One region of the Micromonospora sp. C51 genome, then DNA from elsewhere that is predicted to be linked to it. Evidence: predicted binding sites of a transcription regulator. Region 1 holds the regulator's gene; the other holds the start of a gene.
The links. Region 1 encodes HspR, which represses chaperone genes until heat shock. Its sites were predicted from a motif close to TTGAGTNNNNNNNACTCAA; they were not measured.
Positions count from the first base shown of each region.

Region 2: a site for HspR is predicted at 1,904-1,922, ahead of lon (endopeptidase La). Genes of this name have one in related genera too.

Region 1 covers NZ_JAGPXQ010000017.1:89,096-99,739, reverse strand. Annotated here, with positions in the region: gene clpB (ATP-dependent chaperone ClpB) at 1-2,337, opposite strand, end outside; gene KBX50_RS18565 (hypothetical protein) at 2,800-3,276, shown strand; gene KBX50_RS18560 (hypothetical protein) at 3,940-4,506, shown strand; gene KBX50_RS18555 (cation:proton antiporter regulatory subunit) at 4,600-5,100, shown strand; gene KBX50_RS18550 (cation:proton antiporter) at 5,106-6,317, shown strand; gene KBX50_RS18545 (hypothetical protein) at 6,489-6,917, shown strand; gene KBX50_RS18540 (hypothetical protein) at 6,972-7,208, opposite strand; gene KBX50_RS18535 (heat shock protein transcriptional repressor HspR) at 7,386-7,823, opposite strand; gene dnaJ (molecular chaperone DnaJ) at 7,852-9,027, opposite strand; gene grpE (nucleotide exchange factor GrpE) at 9,113-9,874, opposite strand; gene dnaK (molecular chaperone DnaK) at 9,921-10,644, opposite strand, start outside.
Region 2 covers NZ_JAGPXQ010000004.1:250,499-261,142, reverse strand. Annotated here, with positions in the region: gene KBX50_RS08115 (hypothetical protein) at 1-1,194, shown strand, start outside; gene KBX50_RS08110 (Lsr2 family protein) at 1,336-1,683, opposite strand; gene lon (endopeptidase La) at 1,947-4,283, shown strand; gene KBX50_RS08100 (DEAD/DEAH box helicase) at 4,370-6,112, opposite strand; gene KBX50_RS08095 (TetR/AcrR family transcriptional regulator) at 6,307-6,882, shown strand; gene KBX50_RS08090 (alpha/beta fold hydrolase) at 6,940-7,794, opposite strand; gene KBX50_RS08085 (DUF5715 family protein) at 8,013-8,969, shown strand; gene KBX50_RS08080 (asparagine synthetase B) at 8,972-10,582, shown strand.

The DNA of each region.
Region 1 (10,644 bases):
GTCCACGATGGCCCGGAGGTCGTCACCGTGCAGGGCGGCGAAGACCACGATGTCGTCGAGTCGGTTGAGGAACTCCGGCTTGAAGTGCGACCGGACCGTCGCCAGAACGCCCTCACGGCGCTGCTCCTCGGCCAACGTCAGGTCGCTGATCACCGCCGAACCGAGGTTCGAGGTGAGGATCAGGATGGCGTTGCGGAAGTCGACCGTACGCCCCTGGCCGTCGGTGAGCCGACCGTCGTCGAGCACCTGGAGCAGGACGTCGAAAACGTCCGGGTGGGCCTTTTCCACCTCGTCCAGCAGGATCACCGAGTACGGCCGGCGGCGCACCGCCTCGGTGAGCTGGCCGCCCTCCTCGTAGCCGACGTAGCCGGGCGGTGCGCCGACCAGACGGGCCACGGAGTGCTTCTCGCCGTACTCGCTCATGTCGATGCGGACCATGGCCCGCTCGTCGTCGAAGAGGAACTCGGCGAGCGCTTTGGCCAACTCGGTCTTGCCGACACCGGTCGGGCCGAGGAAGAGGAAGCTGCCGGTCGGACGGTCCGGGTCGGCGACTCCGGCCCGCGCGCGGCGGACGGCGTCGGAGACCGCGGCGACCGCCTCGGCCTGGCCGACCACGCGCCCGCGCAGCGACTCCTCCATCCGCAGCAGCTTGGCGGTTTCACCCTCCAGCAACCGGCCGGCGGGAATGCCGGTCCACGAGGCGACGACCGCGGCGATGTCGTCCGCGCCGACCTCCTCCTTGAGCATCGCGCCGGCGGACTGGAGTCGCGCCAACTCCTCCTCGGCGGTGGCCAGTTCGGCCTGGAGGGCGGGGATCCGGCCGTACCGCAGCTCGGCGGCGCGTTCCAGCTCGCCGTCGCGCTCGGCCCGTTCGGCCTCGCCACCGAGCCGCTCCAGTTCCTCCTTGGCGGTGGAGAGCTTGGTGATGTGGCTCTTCTCCAGTTGCCACCGCTCGGAGAGGGCGGTGAGCTGCTCGCGCTTGTCGGCCAGCTCCTTGCGTAGCCGCTCCAGCCGCTCGGCGGACGCCGCGTCCGGCTCCTTGGCCAGCGCCATCTCCTCGATCTCCAGCCGGCGCACCGCTCGCTCGATCTCGTCCACCTCGACCGGACGCGAGTCGATCTCCATCCGGAGCCGGGAGGCGGACTCGTCGACCAGGTCGATCGCCTTGTCCGGCAGGAACCGGTCGGTGATGTACCGGTCGGAGAGAGCAGCGGCGGCGACCAGGGCGGCGTCGGTGATCCGTACGCCGTGGTGCACCTCGTAGCGCTCCTTGAGCCCGCGCAGGATGCCGATGGTGTCCTCCACGGTGGGCTCACCGACCAGTACCGGCTGGAAGCGGCGCTCCAACGCCGGATCCTTCTCGATGTGCTCGCGGTACTCGTCGAGCGTGGTCGCGCCGACCATGCGCAGCTCGCCACGGGCGAGCATCGGCTTGAGCATGTTGCCGGCGTCCATCGAGCCCTCGCCCTTGCCGGCACCCACGACGGTGTGCAGCTCGTCGAGGAAAGTAATGACCTGCCCGTCAGAGTTCTTGATCTCCTCCAGGACGGACTTCAGCCGCTCCTCGAACTGGCCCCGGTACTGTGCGCCCGCCACCATGGCGCCGAGGTCGAGCGAGACGAGTTTCTTGTCGCGCAGCGACTCCGGCACGTCGCCGGCCACGATCCGCTGCGCCAGGCCCTCGACGATCGCGGTCTTGCCGACACCGGGCTCGCCGATCAGCACCGGGTTGTTCTTGGTACGCCGGGACAGCACCTGGATCACCCGGCGGATCTCGGAGTCCCGGCCGATCACCGGGTCGATCTTGCCGTCCCGCGCGCTCGCGGTCAGGTCCACGCCGTACTTGGTAAGCGCCTGGTAGGTCTGCTCCGGATCGGCGGTGGTCACCCGGCGGTCCCCGCCGCGTACCGTCGGGAAGGCGGCCACCAGGCTCTCCTCGGTGGCACCGGCGGCCTTGAGCGCGGCGGACACGGCCCCGCCGACCCGGGCCAGCCCGGCGAGCAGGTGCTCGGTGGAGGTGTACTCGTCGCCCAGCGGGCGGGCGATCTGCTCGGCGGCGCCGATGGCGTTGACGAACTCGCGGGCCAGGGTCGGCTCGGCGATGCTGGAGCCGCGGGCGGCGGGCAGCGCGTCGACGGCCCGTTGGGTGGCCCGGCGCAGCTCGGTCGGGTCGGCCCCGACGGCGCGCAACAGGCCGGCAGCGGTCGAGCCCTCGGTGTCCAGCAGCGACAGCAGCAGGTGCCACGGTTCCACGGTGGCGTGCCCGCGCTGGTTGGCCAGGGCGACGGCACCGGTGATGGTCTCGCGGCTCTTGGTGGTGAGGCGTTCGGTGTTCATGGGCTCCCCTGGATCGGTGTGTCCACTGATACCGACAGAACCAGAGTTGAGTCTATTCCGCTCAACCTCACTGATGTGATCTCCGTCACCCTCCTTCGCCATCTCCATATCAGGCGACCACCAGACCCGCAACGTGCTGGAAATTTCCACCACCGCGACAGCGGAGATCAAACGGTTACGCGGAGTTACCAAGTCAGCGTTCGAATGTCGCCGAATAACTTGTCCGACCATTGATGTCAACCGAGGCCAGCCATCGATTGAACCGCCGGCAATACCGCAGCAGCCAGGGTCCGACAAGACCTCTTGACGGAGGGTTTACCTGATAAACCACAAGTGTGTTTTGTCACCCAGCGGAGGGGTTCTCACGCAGGTCTGCTTGTTGAAGCTTGGGAATAGACCACAACCACTCCTGAGAGGACGGGGCACATGCACGTGATGACACGAGTCGCGAGTGTTTTCGCGATGGCGGTGGTAACTGTCGCCGGAACTGCCAACGCTGCGCACGCCGCGGACAAGGACGAGTCGACCGCCCTTTCGACGCGCGGCCAGGCCGCGTATCAACAACAGCAACTCCGTGCTCTTGCCGCAGCCGGTGACTGTGGAGTGCGGGTAGACCTGCCACACGCTTCCTACACCACCGACAACCAGATCCACACCAGGGTCGAGTCCTTCTGTCAGGGCACCACGATCGTCAACAACACGATCACCGGCAAGAGTTACCGATCCCGCTGGTACGGCTGGGAGCACAGGAGGACCAAGACGAACGGCCCGAAAACAGCCTGGCGGGTTCGGGTGACCGTGGACGTCGATTGCGACTACGGCTCCTGGCACCGCTGGCGGACCGAAGGATTCGGCAGCGGAATTCTCGACGGACAGCCGGTCAGTGCCGCGGCGTACGAAGAGAACGACGACGAGATTCAGTGTGGTTCCAACAACTGACACCCATCCCGGTAAGCATCGGTGGCGTACGGCCGTCATCGCGTATGCCAGCGCGGTGACGGCCGCCGTCATGCTGCTCGCCACGACCGGATGCCGTCCGGAGCACCACCAGACCGGCCCAGCAGCGGGAAGCAACTCCCACCAGGGCGATATGCCGTACCTGTCCGATGCACTCCTCACCGCTCCGCTGGAGCCGCCGGCACTGAGCCTCGTCACGGCGGAGGAACGACGGCCACTACGGAGAATCATGATCGACTGGTCGGCTCGTGGCGGGCCGGTCACCGGTCCACCACGGCACGTCGACTGGCCGGAGGTCCGGCTTGCCAGGGCGACCAGACGGGTGACCATGGAGTTCGGGACAGCGCAGCTGCCGTCCCGCGTGGTTCTCTACCGCTATCCCGCAACGGGAGCCGATGGCATACCGGACGAGGACACCGGCACCGAGACGATCTGCGGCTACTCGGCTCCGGCGGCGGCCTGCTCGCGATCGGATGGCGGAGACCGGCCGGCACGAGTGAGTGTGGCACTCGATGTCGAAGAGGGCACGTACTGGGTGGTTCACGCTGCTTGGCCCGTGCTCGTGGGTCGCGGTTCCACCCAGGACGTGCCCATCGTCTCGGCATCATGGGTGGTCAGGGTCGACCGTATGGAAGGACGACGCGGATGAACGTGACGAGGTGGCTGTCCCTGATGACCCGCGACGCGGTCACCTCGGCGAGCGCAAGCGTCGGCACGACCGGTCCGCACGACACTTTCGAGCAGGTGTCCGAGCACCGACTGCGTGCGACCAGCATGCTGAGCTGGTCCTACACCGCCAGGGACGACCACGGCGAAATGCGGTGGTGCTGTGACGGCCAGAACCTGGTGCAGGTGCGCGTTGACGGTGAACGGCTCAGCTCGCCGGTGCCTGGCGAGGACACCCTCGACGACCCTCGGTATTTCTACTCGTGGCCGGCGGTAGTGGACGCCTGGTTCGTGGAGATGCTCCGCCCGGTAGACCTCCTCGCCCGGGTGGTCGTGTCGGCGGTGACCGGGCCGGACGCCAGCGGCCTGATCCACCTCGAGGCCAGTCCGATGGGCAACGAACCGTCGCCGTACAACGGATTTTCCCTACCCGACCGGAGGGCGCTGCGGATCGCTCTCGACCCCGAGCGGGGTTGCCTGGTCACGGTGACCGTGAATCACGTTGACCGCCCCCCGCTGACCTGCCGCCTCACCCAGCTTGAATGAGTCGCCCGGCAACCGTCCGTGACCGCTGACACGCAGGCCGTACCCGCTGCGCCGACCTCGTAGGCCGGACGCCGTGCCGGTAGCGTTGCCCGGGTGCGAGTACGTGTCGAACAGACTGCCTTACCGGGGATCGGCGTACGTCATGACATGATGACGGAGTCCGGCCGGCGGTTGGGGGTCGTCTCCCACCGCAGCGGTCGCCGCGACCTCGTCCTGTACGACGCGGACGACCCGGACGGTTGCTCGGCGGACATCCCACTCACCGACGACGAGGCGGGGGCGCTGGCCGACATCCTGGGCGCGTCGCTGATCCTCGGGCAGCTCTCCGGGCTGCGCGAACAGGCCGCTGGCCTGCTCACCGAGCAGATCGCCGTCCCGGCCTCCTCCACCTATGTCAACCGGCCCCTCGGTGACGCGAAGGTGCGCACCCGCACGGGAGCCTCGATCGTGGCGATCCTGCGCGCCGGCGAGGTTATCGTTTCGCCGAGTCCGACGTTCCGCCTCGCCGCCGGCGACGTGCTCGTCATCGTCGGCAACCGGCAGGGCCTGGACGGGGCAAGCGCGATCTTCGCCGCCGACGATCCCGCCGGCTGAGCCCGATGCACGACTTCAGCACCCTGCTCATCGAGGTCGGCGGGTTGCTGTTCCTGCTCGGGTTGCTCGGCCGGCTGGGCCGCCGGGTCGGGCTCTCGCCGATCCCGCTCTATCTGCTGGCGGGGCTGGCCTTCGGTCACGGCGGCGTGCTGGAGCTAAGCGCCAGCGAGGAGTTCTTCGCGATCGGCGCCGAGATCGGTGTGATCCTGCTGCTGGTGATGCTCGGCCTGGAGTACTCCGCCGACGAACTCGTGGGCAGCCTGCGGTCGGCCGCGCCGGCAGGACTGCTCGACGCGCTGTTGAACGCGCTGCCCGGTGCGGCATTCGCGCTGCTGCTCGGTTGGGGTTGGGTGGCTGCGGTGGTGCTCGGCGGGATCACCTGGGTCTCGTCCTCGGGGGTGATCGCCAAGGTTCTGGCCGACCTGGGTCGACTCGGTAACCGGGAGACCCCCGTGATCCTCTCCGTGCTGGTGGTCGAGGACCTCGCGATGGCCTTCTACCTGCCACTGCTGACCGCTCTGCTGGCCGGAGTCGGATTCGTCAAGGGCGGTGTCTCCCTCGCCGTCGCGGTGCTGACCGTGATCGCCGTGCTGGTGGTGGCCCTTCGTTATGGCAACGTCCTCTCCCGGGCGTTGTCGGCCGGCAGCGCCGAGGCACTGCTGCTCGGGGTACTCGGACTGACCCTCCTGGTCGCCGGGGTCGCCGCGAAGTTGCAGGTGTCGGCGGCGGTGGGCGCGTTCCTGGTCGGCATCGCGCTCTCCGGGCCGGTCGCCCACCACGCAACCGAGCTGCTGACTCCGCTGCGGGACCTCTTCGCCGCCGTGTTCTTCGTCTTCTTCGGCCTCGCCACCGATCCACGGCACATCCCACCGGTGCTGCTACCGGCGCTGCTGCTCGCGCTGGCCACCATGGGGACCAAGACGCTTACCGGCTACCTGGCCGCCCGGCGGACGGGCATCGCCGAACCGGGCCGCTGGCGCGCCGGCCTGGCACTGGTACCCCGGGGCGAGTTCTCCATCGTCATCGCCGGAATCGCGGTGGCCTCCGGCACCGTTTCACCGAAACTGGCGGCACTGGCGGCGACGTACGTGCTGATCACGGTCGTCACCGGGCCGGTGCTGGCCCGGCTGCCCGACCTCGCCTGGTTCAAGGGTTGGCTACGGGCCCGAGCCGCGGCGCAGCGGGCCCGGGCGGCGGCCGCGTCGAACCGAGCGTGAGCGTCGAATCAGCCGATTCCACCGTCCGGAGGGCCCGCGTCGACCAAGAGATGCCGAATTGCTTCCCGTAGGGGCTACCGGTACTCACCGGTACCGCGTTAACGTGTCGCCCCAGCAGCCAGGGTTCGCGGTGGGCGGACGCCCCCGCGGGCGAAAGCGGAAGGTTGGCCGGTGAGCGTGCAGGAGTCAGCGTTCCACGGCTTCGCCAACCCCGTCGACCCAACCCCGGCGGAGTTGCGAGCGTGGGCCTACCACCCCGATTCCGTCCCGTTGACGTCGATGCCGCCGGACTGGGACCTGCTGGTCTCCGGTGACCGGTTGGTGATGACGCTGTTCGAACTCGCCATGGACACCCGCTGTCCGGCGCGTCGGTTCGCGCTGCACTGTCTCTACATCTACGCCGCCGACGGGATCCGGACGAACTTCCGGGCACATCCGAAGCGCCGCTTCCGGAAGCTGGTCGACCAGGCCGAGCGCAACGGCGACGAGATGATGCGCACCTGGGCGCACAACAGTCGGGTACTGCTGACCCGACCGGAGCTTTTCGTGTACCGGGAGTGGTGCGAGGGCGGGCTGGTGCGGGAGAACCGCCGACTTTGAACGCCGAACGGGCCGGGACCCCCCGTGGCTCCCGGCCCGCACGTCGGCGGATCGTCAGCGCGACCCGCCCCGCTCGCGACGGTGCTGATCGCTGCGCACCTGGCCGGCACCATGGCCGACCCGGCCGCTGTCCGCGGCGACCCGATCGCCCCGGCCGCTGAACCTGCCGGCCTGGACCTGGTCGGAGAAGCGTCCCTTGGTGATCCGGTCGAACCGGTGCTGGACGTTCTCAGCCAGGTCGTCGAGGCGTTGCTCCGTCTCCTCGGCCACCTTCCTCGCCGATTCCGTCATGGCTCCCCCCGCCAGTTCGGAGTCCGGATTGAGATGGTTTAGACCTGATTTCTGAAGACTAGTCGAGGCAACCTGTCTCTCGCTCGGGTTTCCGGAACCACGAGCGGCGCAGCACCCGCGGACACGCGAAAGGGGTGTGGCTCCGTCGGAGCCACACCCCTTTCGCCGTAGCGGCCGTCAGCGCCCGGAGCTGCGTCGGGGACGCCAGACCACCAGGGCGGTCGAGGTCTGGTTGGTGGGGACGAGATCCCGACCGGGGAAGCGGGCCAGCGACTCCAGCTCGGCCATCCGGCGGTACGCGGCGTCGAGTTCCGCCTCCAGCTGGGCGACCCGCTGCTGTGCCTGCTCCAGCAGTTGCTCCAACCCGATGATCCGCTTGATCCCGGCGAGGTTGACGCCGTCGTCCTGACTGAGCCGCTGCACCTCGCGCAGCAGCACCACGTCCCGGACGCTGTACCGCCGCCCGCCACCGGCCGCCCGGCCGGCCTGCACCAGGCCGAGCCGGTCGTACTGGCGCAGTGTCTGCGGATGCATGCCCGCCATCCGCGCCGCAACCGAGATCATCAGCACCTTGGCCTCGTATGCCGGGTCATCCGAGCCGACGAACCCGTCCATCCCGCTCACCTCCGCACCGCTTCACCGATCAACCGAACCGACGCACCCGCGCGTCGAGATGTTCCCGGGCCGCCGGCGGGGTCTGCTCGGCGAACGTCTCCAGCGCGGCCCGCGCCTCGTCCGAGATCCGCGCTGGCACCACCACGTCCAGGGTGACCAGCAGATCGCCCTGCTGTCCGTCCCGGCGGCTGACCCCCTTGCCCCTGGCCCGCAGGATGCGACCGCTCGGCGTACCTGGCGGCACCCGCAGGGTCACCGGACCGTCGAGCGTCGGCACCCGCAGGTCGGTGCCGAGGACGGCCTCCGCGAATGTGATCGGCACGGTCAGGGTGAGGTCGTCGCCGGTACGCCCGAAGACCTCGTCCGGGCGAACCTTCACGTGCACGAACAGATCACCCGCCGGACCGCCGCGCTCACCCGGCTCGCCTCGGCCGGCCAGCCGGATCCGCTGGCCGTCGGCCACCCCGGCGGGAAAGCGGACGTTGAGCGTACGGGTCTTGGTGACTCCGCCGGTGCCCTGGCACTCCGGGCACTTCTCGTCCACCACCGTGCCCACGCCCTGACAGTTGCGGCAGGGCTCGGAAAAACTGAACGCACCCTGGTTCCGGTTGGTGACCCCGGCACCGTGGCAGACCGGACAGGTACGTGGCACGGTGCCGGGCTTGGCACCGTTGCCGTGGCAGGTGTCGCAGACGCCGGGCGCGCGCAGCGTCAGCGGCAGGGTCACGCCGCGTACCGCGTCGTTGAAGTCGAGCGCCACCTCGGTCTCGATGTCCCGGCCCCGAGCCGGACCTGGTGCGCCCGCAGCCCCGCCACCGCCGGAGAAGATCGAGCTGAACAGGTCGGAGATGTTGCCACCGGCGAACCGGCCGCCGCCCGGCTGCGCACCACCGAACAGGTCGGAGACGTCGAACGGCGCACCGCCCGGCTGGCCGCCCTGACGGGCGCCACGCCGGAACGCGCCCGAGCCGAAGAGCGAGCGCATCTCGTCGTACTCGCGGCGCTTGGCGTCGTCGCCGAGCACCGCGTACGCCTCGGACACCGCTTTGAAGCGTTCCTCGGCCTTGGCGTCGCCGGGGTTGTGGTCCGGGTGCGACTCGCGGGCCAGCTTGCGGTACGCCTTCTTGATCTCATCAGCCGGTGCGGCTTTCGCCACGCCCAGGACCGCGTAGTAGTCCTTCTCGATCCAGTCCTTCGAACTCACCCGTACACCTCCTCCCCACCTCCGGGCCCGGTCCGCCCCGCCCGCCGGGTCTCGGCGAGCGGGGCGGCCGGATCACCGTCGCGCACTATTCCGGGTCGGCGACCGCGACCAGCGCGGGCCGCAGCAGTCGCTCACCGACCTGGTAGCCCCGACGCATCACCTGCACGCAGGTCGGCTCGGTGACGTCGGACGAGGTCTGGTGGGCCACCGCCTCGTGCCGCGTCGGGTCGAACGGATCGCCCTGCTCGCCGAACGGGGTCAGCCCGAACTTGCCCAGCGCGGTGATGAGCTGCTCGGCCACCGAACCGAACGGGCCGACCAGATCGCCATGCTCCCGGGCCCGGTCGAGATCGTCCAGGATCGGCAGCAGCGCGGCGAGCACGGATCCGGTGGCCTGCTCGGTGACCAGGCCACGGTCGCGCTCGACCCGCTTGCGGTAGTTGGCGTACTCGGCCGACACCCGCTGCACGTCGCGGGTGCGTTCGTCCAGCTCGGCGCGGAGCGCCTCCAGCTCGGCACCCAGCCCGCCGACGGTCGGCTCGGTCGGCTCCCCGACCGGCTGTGCCGGCGCGTCCACGACCGGCGGACCCTCGGTGGACGCGTCGCTGAGCGCGCTCGCCTCGACCTCGATCGAGTCGACCACGACCTCGGCCTCCTCGACCAGGCCCTCCGCTGGCACGTCCGGTCCGGCGTCCGCCGCCGTACCGTCGGGCTCGCGGATCTGACTGATCTTGCGGTTGTTGCGGATGACGACCCGCGGCGCGTCGCCGGTGGCCGGCTCGGACGCCGAGCCACCCGGCGCCGACCCGGTGTCACCCGGGTCGGCGGCTCGTGGCTTCTCCGTCATACGACTACCTCATCCCTCTGCCCGTGCGTTCGGGTGGCCAGGACCGTCACTTCTTGTCCTCGTCCACGATCTCCGCGTCGACCACGTCGTCCGCGCCGGGCCGTGCGCCGCCGGCCTGCGCGCCACCGGTCGCGTCGGCACCACCGGCCGCGCCGGGACCGGCCTCGCCGCCCGCCTGGGACTGCTCGGCCTGCTGGGCGTAGAGCAGCGAGCCCGCCTCCTGGGAGACCTGCGCGAGCCGCTCGTGCGCCGACTTGATCTTCTCGATGTCGCTGCCACCGAGAGCGCCACGCAGCTCGCCGAGGGCCTCGTTGAGCTTCTCGCGGTTCTCGGCGGGGAGCTTCTCACCGTTCTCGGCGAGGAACTTCTCGGTCTGCCACTGCAGGGCCTCGGCCACGTTGCGGGTCTCGGCCTCCTCACGGCGGCGCTTGTCCTCCTCCGCGTGCTCCTCGGCGTCCCGGCGCATCCGCTCGATGTCGTCCTTCGGCAGCGAGGAGCCGCCGGTGATCGTCATCTTCTGTTCCTTGCCGGTACCCAGGTCCTTGGCGTGGACGTTGACGATGCCGTTGGCGTCGATGTCGAAGGTGACCTCGATCTGCGGCACGCCGCGCGGGGCCGGCGGAAGGCCGGTCAGCTCGAAGGTGCCGAGCTTCTTGTTGTACGCGGCGATCTCACGCTCGCCCTGGAAGACCTGGATCAGCACCGACGGCTGGTTGTCGTCGGCGGTGGTGAACACCTCGGAGCGCTTGGTCGGGATGGTGGTGTTGCGC
Region 2 (10,644 bases), on a different contig from region 1:
CTTCTGGCCGTTGGCGCCACGCTCGCTGTCTTCGGCGGCGTCGTCGCCGTGACCCAGATCTCGTCGGCCGGTGACCGACGGTCAAACCAGCAGCAGCGACCGGTGGCGGCAGAATGTGTCGCACCCAGCCCCGGCGCCACCGCGCCGGCCGCTCGGGGCGCCACCACGACCCGCACCTGGCAGAACGGCCGCTGGGTGGTCAACCACTGGGGCGATGGGCAGCAGACCGTCGAGGAGTGTCAGGAGACTCGCGACGGCACCGACGGCGCGACCGACGGCGCTTTCGCGGTGGCCTGCCCGGACGTGGTCAGCCGGCTCCCGCAGGTGCCCGACCGGGCCCGCGCCGAGGTGGACCGTAACCTGAACGCGTTGCAGACCCAGATCACCGAGGCGGACGAGCGGCTCGCCGCAGAGGGTGACCGCGGCGAGGGGTTCATCCGTAACGCCATCCTCAATCCGCTGGCCAGCAAGCGTCGAGCGACTATCGGCCGGATCACGATCGCCATCGACCGCTTCGGCCCCCGGCCGCGCGGCCTCGGCAACCTCGCCACCTGCCAGGTGCAGCCGGTCGACAACAACAACGGCGGCAACGACGGCGGTAACAACGGCGGTAACGACGGGGACAACGACGGCGGAAACAACAACAACGGTCTCGACGTGCTGGCGAACAACTGCGACAACAGCCAGCTCCAGGCACACGACGGTTTCCAGAACGGCAACCGCTGCATCAGCACCGCCTTCGGCGAGGTCGGTGCCGCGGCCAACAACCCGTCGCTGCTGATCACCGACTTCCCGCAGCAGATCAACCGCAACGAGGGTTTCTCGATCCAGGTCAGCACCCGCAACCTGGTCCGGGACCGGTTCCTCCCGGCCGGCCAGGGCGGCTACTACCTGGAGAGCTCGCTGCTCAACGGGGAGGGCCTGACCCGCGGTCACTTCCACACCGCCTGCCGGATGCTGAACAACACGGACGAGGCGCCTGCGCCGGAGCCGGTGCCGGCCTTCTTCGTCGCGACCGAGGATGGCGGCGGCGGCGCCCAGCCGGACCAGGTGACCATCCAGATCCCGGGCCTGCCGGACTCCGGTACCGCGCAGTGCGCGGTCTGGGCCGGTGACGGTTCGCACCGCATCCCGATGTCGGAGCGGGCCAACCAGACCCCGGCCTTCGACGCGGTGCGCATCCAGGTCAACTGACGCCGACGACTGAGGCCGTGGGCTGAGACCAAACAGCGGGGCCGCCCGGAATTTTCCGGGCGGCCCCGCTGCAGGTAGGAAAGCCGGTGCAATCCTGCCGTGACCCGAGCCCTAACCGCGCCAGCGCGACATTCCCGCTGCTCAGCGGTTCTTGTACGCCTCGACCACCTCGACCGGGATGCGACCCCGTTCGGAAATCTTGTAGCCGTTCCGGACCGCCCATTCGCGGACTGCGCGGTTCTGCTCGCGGTTCATTCCGGGTGTGCCCGAACCGATGCCACGACGTGGGTTACGGCCCGTGTCGGCAGCGCCACGGCCGAGTCGTCGGCCGGCATTGATAAACGGATCCAACGCCTTCCGCAGGACACCCGCGTTCTCGTCGGAAACGTCGATGGTGTACGCCACGCCATCCAGGCTGAACTCGACCGTACGGTCGGCCTTTCCGCCGTCGAGGTCGTCAGTCAGCACCGTGATTACTTGTTTGGCCATCGTCGATTACTCCCTGTGTCTGACGGGGTGTGCTCAAAGTTTGACTGATCGTCCGCCAATTACGCAACAAAAGCGCGCCCTGCGGCGGTTCGCGTTTTGCGTGACATCGAAATCCCCGATTCCGGATCTGCTCCGCGTGGGCGCGGTCGACCATCTGTGCGCCTCGGCCGGCTCGCCGTGTGCTGGGTCACACGGCGGAACAACCGGGGCCCGTCGCGACTTGAGCCAGACACGCTCAACTCATATGCGATAGCAGGTGTTCGATGGCAACTCTTCCGGTACTTCCACTGACCGACGCCGTACTACTGCCCGGCATGGTCATTCCGGTGACCCTCGACCCGACCACCCAGGCCGCGGTCGACGCGGCCCGTGCCACCGGCGACCACACGCTGCTCGCCGTGCCCCGCCTGGACGGCGAGTACGGCTCCGTCGGCGCGGTCGCGACCATCGAGAAGGTCGGTCGGCTGCCCAGCGGCGAGCCGGCCGCCGTGATCCGCGGCATCGCCCGCGCGCGCATCGGCTCCGGGGTGCCCGGTCCCGGCGCGGCGCTGTGGGTCGAGGCGTCCGAGATCGACGAACCCGCCCCGGCCGGCAAAGCCCGGGAACTGGCCCGCGAGTACCGCGCCCTGGTCACCTCCGTGCTCCAGCAACGCGGCGCGTGGCAGGTCATCGACGCGGTGGAGCGGATGACCGACCTCGGCGAGCTGGCCGACTCGGCCGGCTACGCGCCCTGGCTCAGCCTGGCGCAGAAGACCGAACTGCTGGCCGCGCCGGACGTCACCGCGCGGCTGGAACTGCTCGTCGGCTGGGTGAAGGACCACCTGGCCGAGCAGGAGGTCACCGAGCAGATCAACTCCGAGGTACGCGAAGAACTGGAGAAGACGCAGCGGGAGTTCCTGCTGCGCCAGCAGCTCGCCGCGATCCGTAAGGAACTCGGCGAGGACGCCCCGGACGGCTCGGCCGACTACCGGTCCCGCGTCGAGACCGCCGACCTGCCCGAGAAGGTACGCGAGGCAGCCCTGCGGGAGGTCGGCAAACTGGAGCGGGCCAGCGACGCCTCCCCGGAGGCGGGTTGGATCCGCACCTGGCTCGACACGGTGCTGGAGATGCCGTGGAGCACGCGTACCGAGGACAACACGGACCTGGCCGCGGCGCGCGCCGTGCTCGACGCCGACCACGCCGGTCTGGCCGATGTCAAGGACCGCATCCTGGAGTACCTGGCGGTGCGCAACCGGCGGGCCGAGCGTGACCTCGGGGTGGTCGGCGGCCGTGGCTCCGGTGCCGTACTGGCCCTCGCGGGCCCGCCCGGTGTCGGCAAGACCAGCCTCGGCGAGTCCGTCGCCCGGGCACTCGGCCGGACGTTCGTTCGGGTCTCCCTCGGCGGCATCCGGGACGAGGCCGAGATCCGGGGACACCGTCGTACCTACGTGGGGGCGCTACCCGGGCGGATCGTCCGGGCGCTGCGCGAGGCGGGGTCGATGAACCCGGTGGTGCTGCTCGACGAGGTGGACAAGGTCTCCGCGGGGTACGCGGGCGACCCGGCCGCCGCCCTGCTGGAGGTGCTCGACCCGGCGCAGAACCACACCTTCCGGGACCACTACCTGGAGGTCGACCTCGACCTGTCCGACGTGCTGTTCCTGGCCACCGCCAACGTGGTGGAAGCCATCCCCGGGCCGCTGCTGGACCGGATGGAGCTCGTCACCCTGGACGGGTACACCGAGGACGAGAAGGTGGCCATCGCCCGGGACCACCTGCTGCCCCGGCAGCGGGAGCGGGCCGGGCTGACCGCCGACGAGGTCGACGTGGACCCCTCGGCGCTGGGTCGTATCGCGGGGGAGTACACCCGGGAGGCCGGCGTACGGCAGCTGGAGCGTGCCCTGGCGAAGATCATGCGGAAGGTGGCCGTGACCCTGGCCGACGACCCGACGCCCGCCCGCGTCGGCGCCGACGACCTGGTCCGCTACCTCGGCCGGCCGAAGCACACGCCGGAATCGGCGGAACGCACCGCGACACCTGGCGTGGCCACCGGCCTGGCGGTCACCGGTGCCGGGGGAGACGTCTTGTTCATCGAGGCGACCAGCATGGATGGCGAGCCGGGGCTGACCCTCACCGGCCAGCTCGGCGACGTGATGAAGGAGTCGGCGCACATCGCCCTGTCCTACCTGCGCGCCAACGGCCGTCGCCTCGGCCTGGACCCGAACGCCCTCGCCGGGCGGCGGATCCACCTGCACGTCCCGGCAGGCGCGGTGCCCAAGGACGGGCCCAGCGCCGGCATCACGATGGTCACCGCCCTGGCGTCGCTGGCCAGCGGCCGACCGGTACGTCCCGAGTTCGGGATGACCGGCGAGGTGACTCTCTCCGGGCGGGTGCTGCCCATCGGCGGCGTGAAGCAGAAGCTCCTCGCCGCTCACCGGGCCGGACTGACCGAGGTGATCATCCCGGCCCGCAACGAACCGGACCTGGACGACCTGCCGACCGAGGTTCGCGAGGCGCTGACCGTGCACACCCTGGCCGACGTCGCCGACGTACTCGCGTTGGCGCTGCGCCCGGCCGAGATCGACCCGGCGTCGTTGGGCGGGCAGCGCGTCACCGCCGCCTGACCGTGCTCGCGCCCCCGGTCACCCGACCGGGGGCGCGGCACGGCGCAGCAGGCGACGGAAACCCGGGCGCGGGAAGGTGACCGAGCTCAGCGGCGGTCGCGGCGGTCGCCGCCGTCGAATCGGCGCTCGTTGGGACGTCCCTCCCGGTCGCGGCGGACGGTGGCCTTACGGCCCTTGATGGTGCTGCCGCGCAGCCCGGCGATGACCTCGTCGGCGACGTCGAGAGGCACTTCGACCAGGGAGAAGCGATCAGCTATCTCGATCGAGCCGATGTCCCGGCCCCGGACCCCGGTCTCCCCGGTGATCGCGCCCACCAGATCCTGCGGGCGCACCCCGGCCCGCCGGCCCACCCCGATGAAGACCTGGGTGGTGCCGGCGGTGCGGGGCCGCGCCGGTCGGCGCTCGCCCCGGCCCTCGTACCCCGCCGACCGGCCCTCCCGAGGCGGGCGGACCGCGACCTGCGGGATCTCCTCCTCGGCCTCGTCGGAACCGGGCAGCGTCGCCTCGTGGGCCAGCTTCACGGCGGCGAGCGCCACCTCCATCAGGTCGAACTCGTCGCTGAGCGTCTCGACGATCACCCGGAACGGGTCCAGGTCGTCCTCCAGCAGGCTTTCCCGCAGCGCGGCCTGGGTCAGCTCCAGCCGACGGGTCCGTAGATCGGCGACCGTGGGGATCTTGTCGATGGTGATCCGCTGCCCGGTGACCCGCTCGATGGTCTTGAGCATCCGGTGTTCCCGGGGCTCGGCCAGGGTGATCGCCACCCCCTCCCGGCCGGCTCGGCCCACCCGACCGATGCGGTGCACGTACGACTCAGGTGCCGACGGCACGTCGAAGTTGACCACGTGGCTGAGCTGCTCGACGTCGAGCCCACGGGCCGCCACGTCGGTGGCGACCAGCAGATCGGCGGTGCCGGCGCGTAGCCGCCCCATCACCCGGTCCCGCTGCTCCTGGCTCATGCCGCCGTGCAGCGCCTCCGCCCGGTAACCGCGACCGTTCATCGTCTCGGTGAGCCGGTCCACCTCCTCCCGGCTGCGGCAGAACACGATCGCCGCGGTGGGCGACTCGACGTCCAGCACCCGCCCCAGCGCCGCTGGTTTGTGCGCCCGCGCCACCAGGTACGCGCTCTGCCGTACCCGGGGCGCCTCACCGGCCACCGGCTGCTCGCGGGCGATCAGGATGCGCACCGGATCGGTCAGGTGCGCTCGGGCCATCCCGTCGATACGCGCCGGCATGGTGGCCGAGAACAGCACCGTCTGCCGCTGCTCGGGGGTGTGTTCCAGGATCGCCTCGATGTCCTCGGCGAAGCCCATGTCGAGCATCTCGTCGGCCTCGTCCAGCACGACCGTGGCGAGATTGCCCAGCCGCAGCGTGCCCCGGGCGATGTGGTCCAGCGCACGACCGGGAGTGGCCACCACGACGTCGATGCCGGCGTCCAGCGCCCGCAACTGTCGACCGATCGGCTGCCCACCGTAGATCGGTAACACCCGCGCACCGAGGTCCTTGCCGTAGCGGTGGAACGCCTCGGAGACCTGCACCGCGAGTTCCCGGGTCGGCACCAGCACCAGCGCGTGCGGGTCGTCCCCCGCCCGGTCGTCGGGCATCCGCTGCAACAGCGGCAGGGCGAACGCCGCCGTCTTGCCCGTTCCCGTCGCCGCCTGCCCGAGCAGATCCCGGCCGCTCAGCAGCGGTGGGATCGCCTCCCGTTGGATCGGCGTGGGCTCCTCGTACCCGAGCCCGGCGAGCGCGGCGAGCAGTTCGGGTCGTAGGCCGAGTTCCGTGAAGGCGGGCGGCTCGGCGGACGGGTCGGGCAGTACGGGCGTGGAACTCATGGGTCAAGCCTTTCATCACCTCCCCCGAACTGCTGCGGCGACCACCCGAACATGTGCGCGGCGTCGCCGAGGGCGGTACCACCACGGACGTTGCCGTCTCGTCGACGGCTGTCCGGCATCGCGGGAGGCGGATCGCCGTGCGGACCTCGCCGCGACACCGCCACCGTTCCTGGACACCGCACTAGCATCGGGTCGTGACAGTCACCGCGCCGGTCGGCGGTCCGCAGGAGGCCCTCCTGCGACGGGTGATCGCGTACTTCGCCGCCAACGGTGTCGGCGACACCAGCCTGCGTACGCTCGCGGCCGAGATCGGGACCAGCCACCGGATGCTGATCTACCACTTCGGCTCCCGCGATGGGCTGCTCACCGCGATGGTCGAGGCCGTCTGGCGGGACCAGCAGGAACTGCTCGACTCGCTGCTGCGCGAGGCGGTCGATGACCCGTACGACGGCGCCTGGCGTTTCTGGGTCCGGCTCGCCGACGATCGGGCGTTCGCGCCGCTGTTCTTCGAGATGTCGGCGGCGGCGATGCAGGGGCACGCCTGGGCCAGCGCCTTGCGCACCTGGATCACCTTCTGGACCGACCGGCTCGGCTGGTTCTTCGAGGAGGTGGGCCACCCGCCCGCGCAGGCGCGGATCCAGGCGCGGATGGCGATGGCGATGACCCGGGGCGTCCTGTTCGAGTTGGCGCTCACCGGCGACCGGGCGACGGCGGACGCCACCATGGCGGCCTTCCTGCGTTCCACCCGGCCGATCAGCCGGGCCAGGTGACGCTCTGACGGCGGCGACGCGGCGACGCGTACGGTGCGTCCGGGGCAACGAACGGGTTCAGGGGTGCGGCCCGCGCACCTCGGTCGTGACGAACCGAGCGAGTTCCGCCGCGAGCCGGCGGGGCTGGTCCGCCGGCACCAGGGTGTAACTGTCGTCGATCTCGATCAGTCGGCCCCGGGGAAACAGCGCCGCCAGTCGGGGCCCGTGCGACGGGGGCATGAGCTTGTCCTCGCGGGCCCAGGCCACGAGGACCGGGCGGTCGAATGACGCCAACCGGTTCGGCAGGGCCCGCAGTTCCGCCTTCGGCGGGGTGGACAGCGCGAAGGTGCGTAGGTCCCGTCGGATCGCCCGGTCCTGCCGCGCCGGTCGGAACCAGGCGTCCATCACCTCGTCGGGGATCGGGTACTTGCTCATCCACCCCCAGGCGCCGGGGGCGCGCCGGAACCAGCCGAACCGTTGAAGCTGCATCGACAGCCACAGCGCACCGGGAAGTCGTGCGCTCATCGCCACCGCCTTGCCCGGCTTTCCGGGCGGGAAGTTGTCGAACGCCTCGCAGGCGACCAGCGCCAGACCGGCGATCCGGTCGGTCGGACCGTCGGCCACGAGAAACTGGATGCCACCCCAGTCGTTGGCGACCAGGGTCACCTCGCGCAGATCCAGCGCGTCGAGCAGTTCCCCGACGAGGGCGGCGACGCCCCGGTGGGTGACCAGTTCCGGCCGGTCCATCGGTCTTCGGTGGCTGCCGAGCGGCAGGGTAGGGCAGACGCAGCGCACGGTCGGACCGAGTTCGGCGACCACCCGACGCCACAGGCTCGCGTCCATGTTCACACCGTGCAGCAGCACCAGGACCGGCCCGTCGCCGCCGGTGTCGGTGTAGTCGATCGTCCCCGCGGTCAGGGTGATGGTCGGCATCGACCGTCCCTCCCGTCCGTCGACCGCACCCCGCAGCACGGTCGTTGTACCGAATGGTACAGCGACGCCGCCCGGTCCGTGTACCGTCCGGGCGGCACGCGCCGGCCGCGTGGTCTGCCACGCCTTAGGGGGATACAGGAGTATTACTCGTACTCATCCGGATTGGTGTAGTTACTTTCTGTCACAGGCGACCGTCACGGCGGCAGAGAGGACCGATCATGCGAGTGCCCAGCCGAAGCCCGGGACACCGACCCGGTCTCCCCGTCACCCCGGCCCGCCGACGCCCACCGGGCACCGTGCGCCCGGTCACCGCGGCCCCGCCCGACCTGGCGGCCTACCGCGACGCCGTGGCCGAACTGTTGGTCGAGGTGAGCGCGCTCGCCGGGGTGAGCAGCGCGAAGGCTCGTCAGGTGCTGATCGACCAGCGGCTGCGGGAACCGGCCATCATGCAGGTGCTCGACGCCACCTCCCAGGGGCTGATCGGAGCCCGCGAGACCCTCCTGCTCGAGATGGCCCGGTACCAGCCGAACGAGCGCAGTTCCGCCGCCGACCTGGCCGCACTGGTGCGCATCTACCTGCTGTCCCGCATCGACGTGATGTGGTGGCGCGACGCCGCCACGTTCCTCACCGACGCGGAGGTCGACCACAGCGCCGAACTGGTCGACCTGGAGTGGTTGCGGCGGCGAGGGCTGCTGCGGTTCCAGTACACCGAGCAGCCCCGCACGGTCGTCGGCCGGGGCGTACGCGCGCTGCGCCGCCGGGTGCTGCCCGACGCCACGCCGCGCACCGCCGGGTTGCTGTTCCGCCGGTCCCGCCGTGAGGTGATCGCCCTCCTCAACGACATCGGTCGCGAGTTCGCCGCGGCCACCCCGGCGGGCACCCCGCCGCTGTGGGTGACCAGCCTGGTCCGCAGCGCCGAACACCAGTACCGGTTGCGCCGCCTCGGGTACGCCGCCATGGTGCCCAGCGGCCACTGCCTGGGCTGGGCGGTGGACGTGGAGATGGAGTGGTACCGCCGCTTCGGGGTCCGGGACACCCTGGCCGGGCTGCTGCTGCACCGGCAACGGTCGGGCGAGATCAACGTGGTGGACGAGGGCCAGGCGTGGCACATCTGCCTCGCGCCGTCGGCGACGCTGCGGCTGCGCCGGGCGTACGAAGCCGAGATGGGGAGCTGACCGTGTGCGGGATCATGCTCAGCATCGGCCCGGAGGCGGACCCGGCGATCTTCCGGCGGATGCTCGGCACGCTCGCGCCACGGGGCGAGGTGACCGAGACCCGACACGAGAGCGGTCTGCTCGCCGGCACCCGGCGGTTGCGGGTGGTGGATCGTGAGCGCGCCGTGCAGCCCTGGGTCTCCGCCGACGAGCGGTGGCTGCTCTGCTACAACGGCGAGGTCTTCAACCACCATGAACTGCGGGCGGAGCTGACCGCCCTCGGTCACCGGTTCCGCAGCGCCAGCGACACCGAGGTGGTGCTCGCGGGGTTCGAACACTGGGGCGAGCAGGTGGTGACCCGGTTGCGGGGCGAGTACGCCTTCGTCGTGGTGGAACGGGCCACCGGACGCGCGTACCTGGTCCGGGATCCGCTCGGCGTGAAGCCCCTGTACTGGGCACGGACACCGGGGTGCCTGCACCTCGCCAGTGAGGTCAAGGCGCTGGTCCGGCTGGGCGCGCCGGTGCGCGAGGTGCCGCCGGGGCACCACGGTTGGGCCGACGCCGACGGTCACCCGCAGCTGCGACCGTACGTGGACCTGCTCGCCCTCGGCGCGGGCCGGCCGGTGGTGGCGGACCCGGACGAGGCCGCCCTGCTCGTCCGTGCCGCCCTCACCGACAGTCTCCGGGTGCGGCTGGACACCGATCTGACGGTGGGCGTGGTGCTCTCCGGCGGGCTGGACAGCTCGCTGGCGCTGCTGCACGCGGCTCAGCTGCACCCGGACTGCGTCGCCGTCACCGTCGGGGTGCCGGAGAGCCCGGACCTGGTGTACGCCCGGCGGTTGGCCAGGGATCTCGGCGTGGCACACGAGGTGGTGGAGCTGCGCCCGCGCGACATCCGGCTCGCCGACGTACGGGAGGCGATCCGGATCTCCGAGCTGACCGAGTACGGCGACATCATCAACGCTGTCGTCTCCGTGCCGATCTTCCGGCGGCTGCGGGAGTTGGGTGTCAAGGTGGTCCTCACCGGAGACGGCTCGGACGAGCTGTTCGGCGGCTACCCCATGTACCACGAGGTCGGTCCGGAGGCGTCCCGGCGACTCTTCCTGCACAAAATCCGCAACCTGTGTCGGACCGAGCTCCAGCGGGTGGACCGGACCAGCATGGCCTTCGGCGTCGAGGCCCGGGTGCCCTTCCTCGACCTCGCGCTTGTCGAGTTGGCGATGCGCTTGCCGATCGATTTGAAGCTACGTGCCGGCCAGGAGAAGTGGATCGTCCGGCGGGCCTTCGCCGACGTGCTGCCCGACTACATCCGACGTCGGCCGAAGAACCCCATGTCGTACTCCTCCGGGCTGCACGAGCGGGCCCGGTTGTACAAGCCGCTCTTCGCCCGCCTGCACCGCTCGTTCGGCTACCACCTGCTGGAGCCGGTCCGCCGTGACTTCGACAGCGTGCTGATGCGCTGCGGTAACGACCTGGACGCCGCGCTCGCCGCCGGTCGGGCGAGGCCCGACTACACGGTGCTCGAACACGCCCGGGACCTGGTCGGTGCGGCGAAGTGGAACGCCACCCCGATCATGCGCCGGCTGGTGTCCCCACGTCGCAACCGCGGCGACGAGGCCCCGCTTCCCGGCTGAGATGTTGTCGGCCGTGGTGGCCCAGGATTGACTCTGACACGGTGTCAGCGCCGATCGTGGGG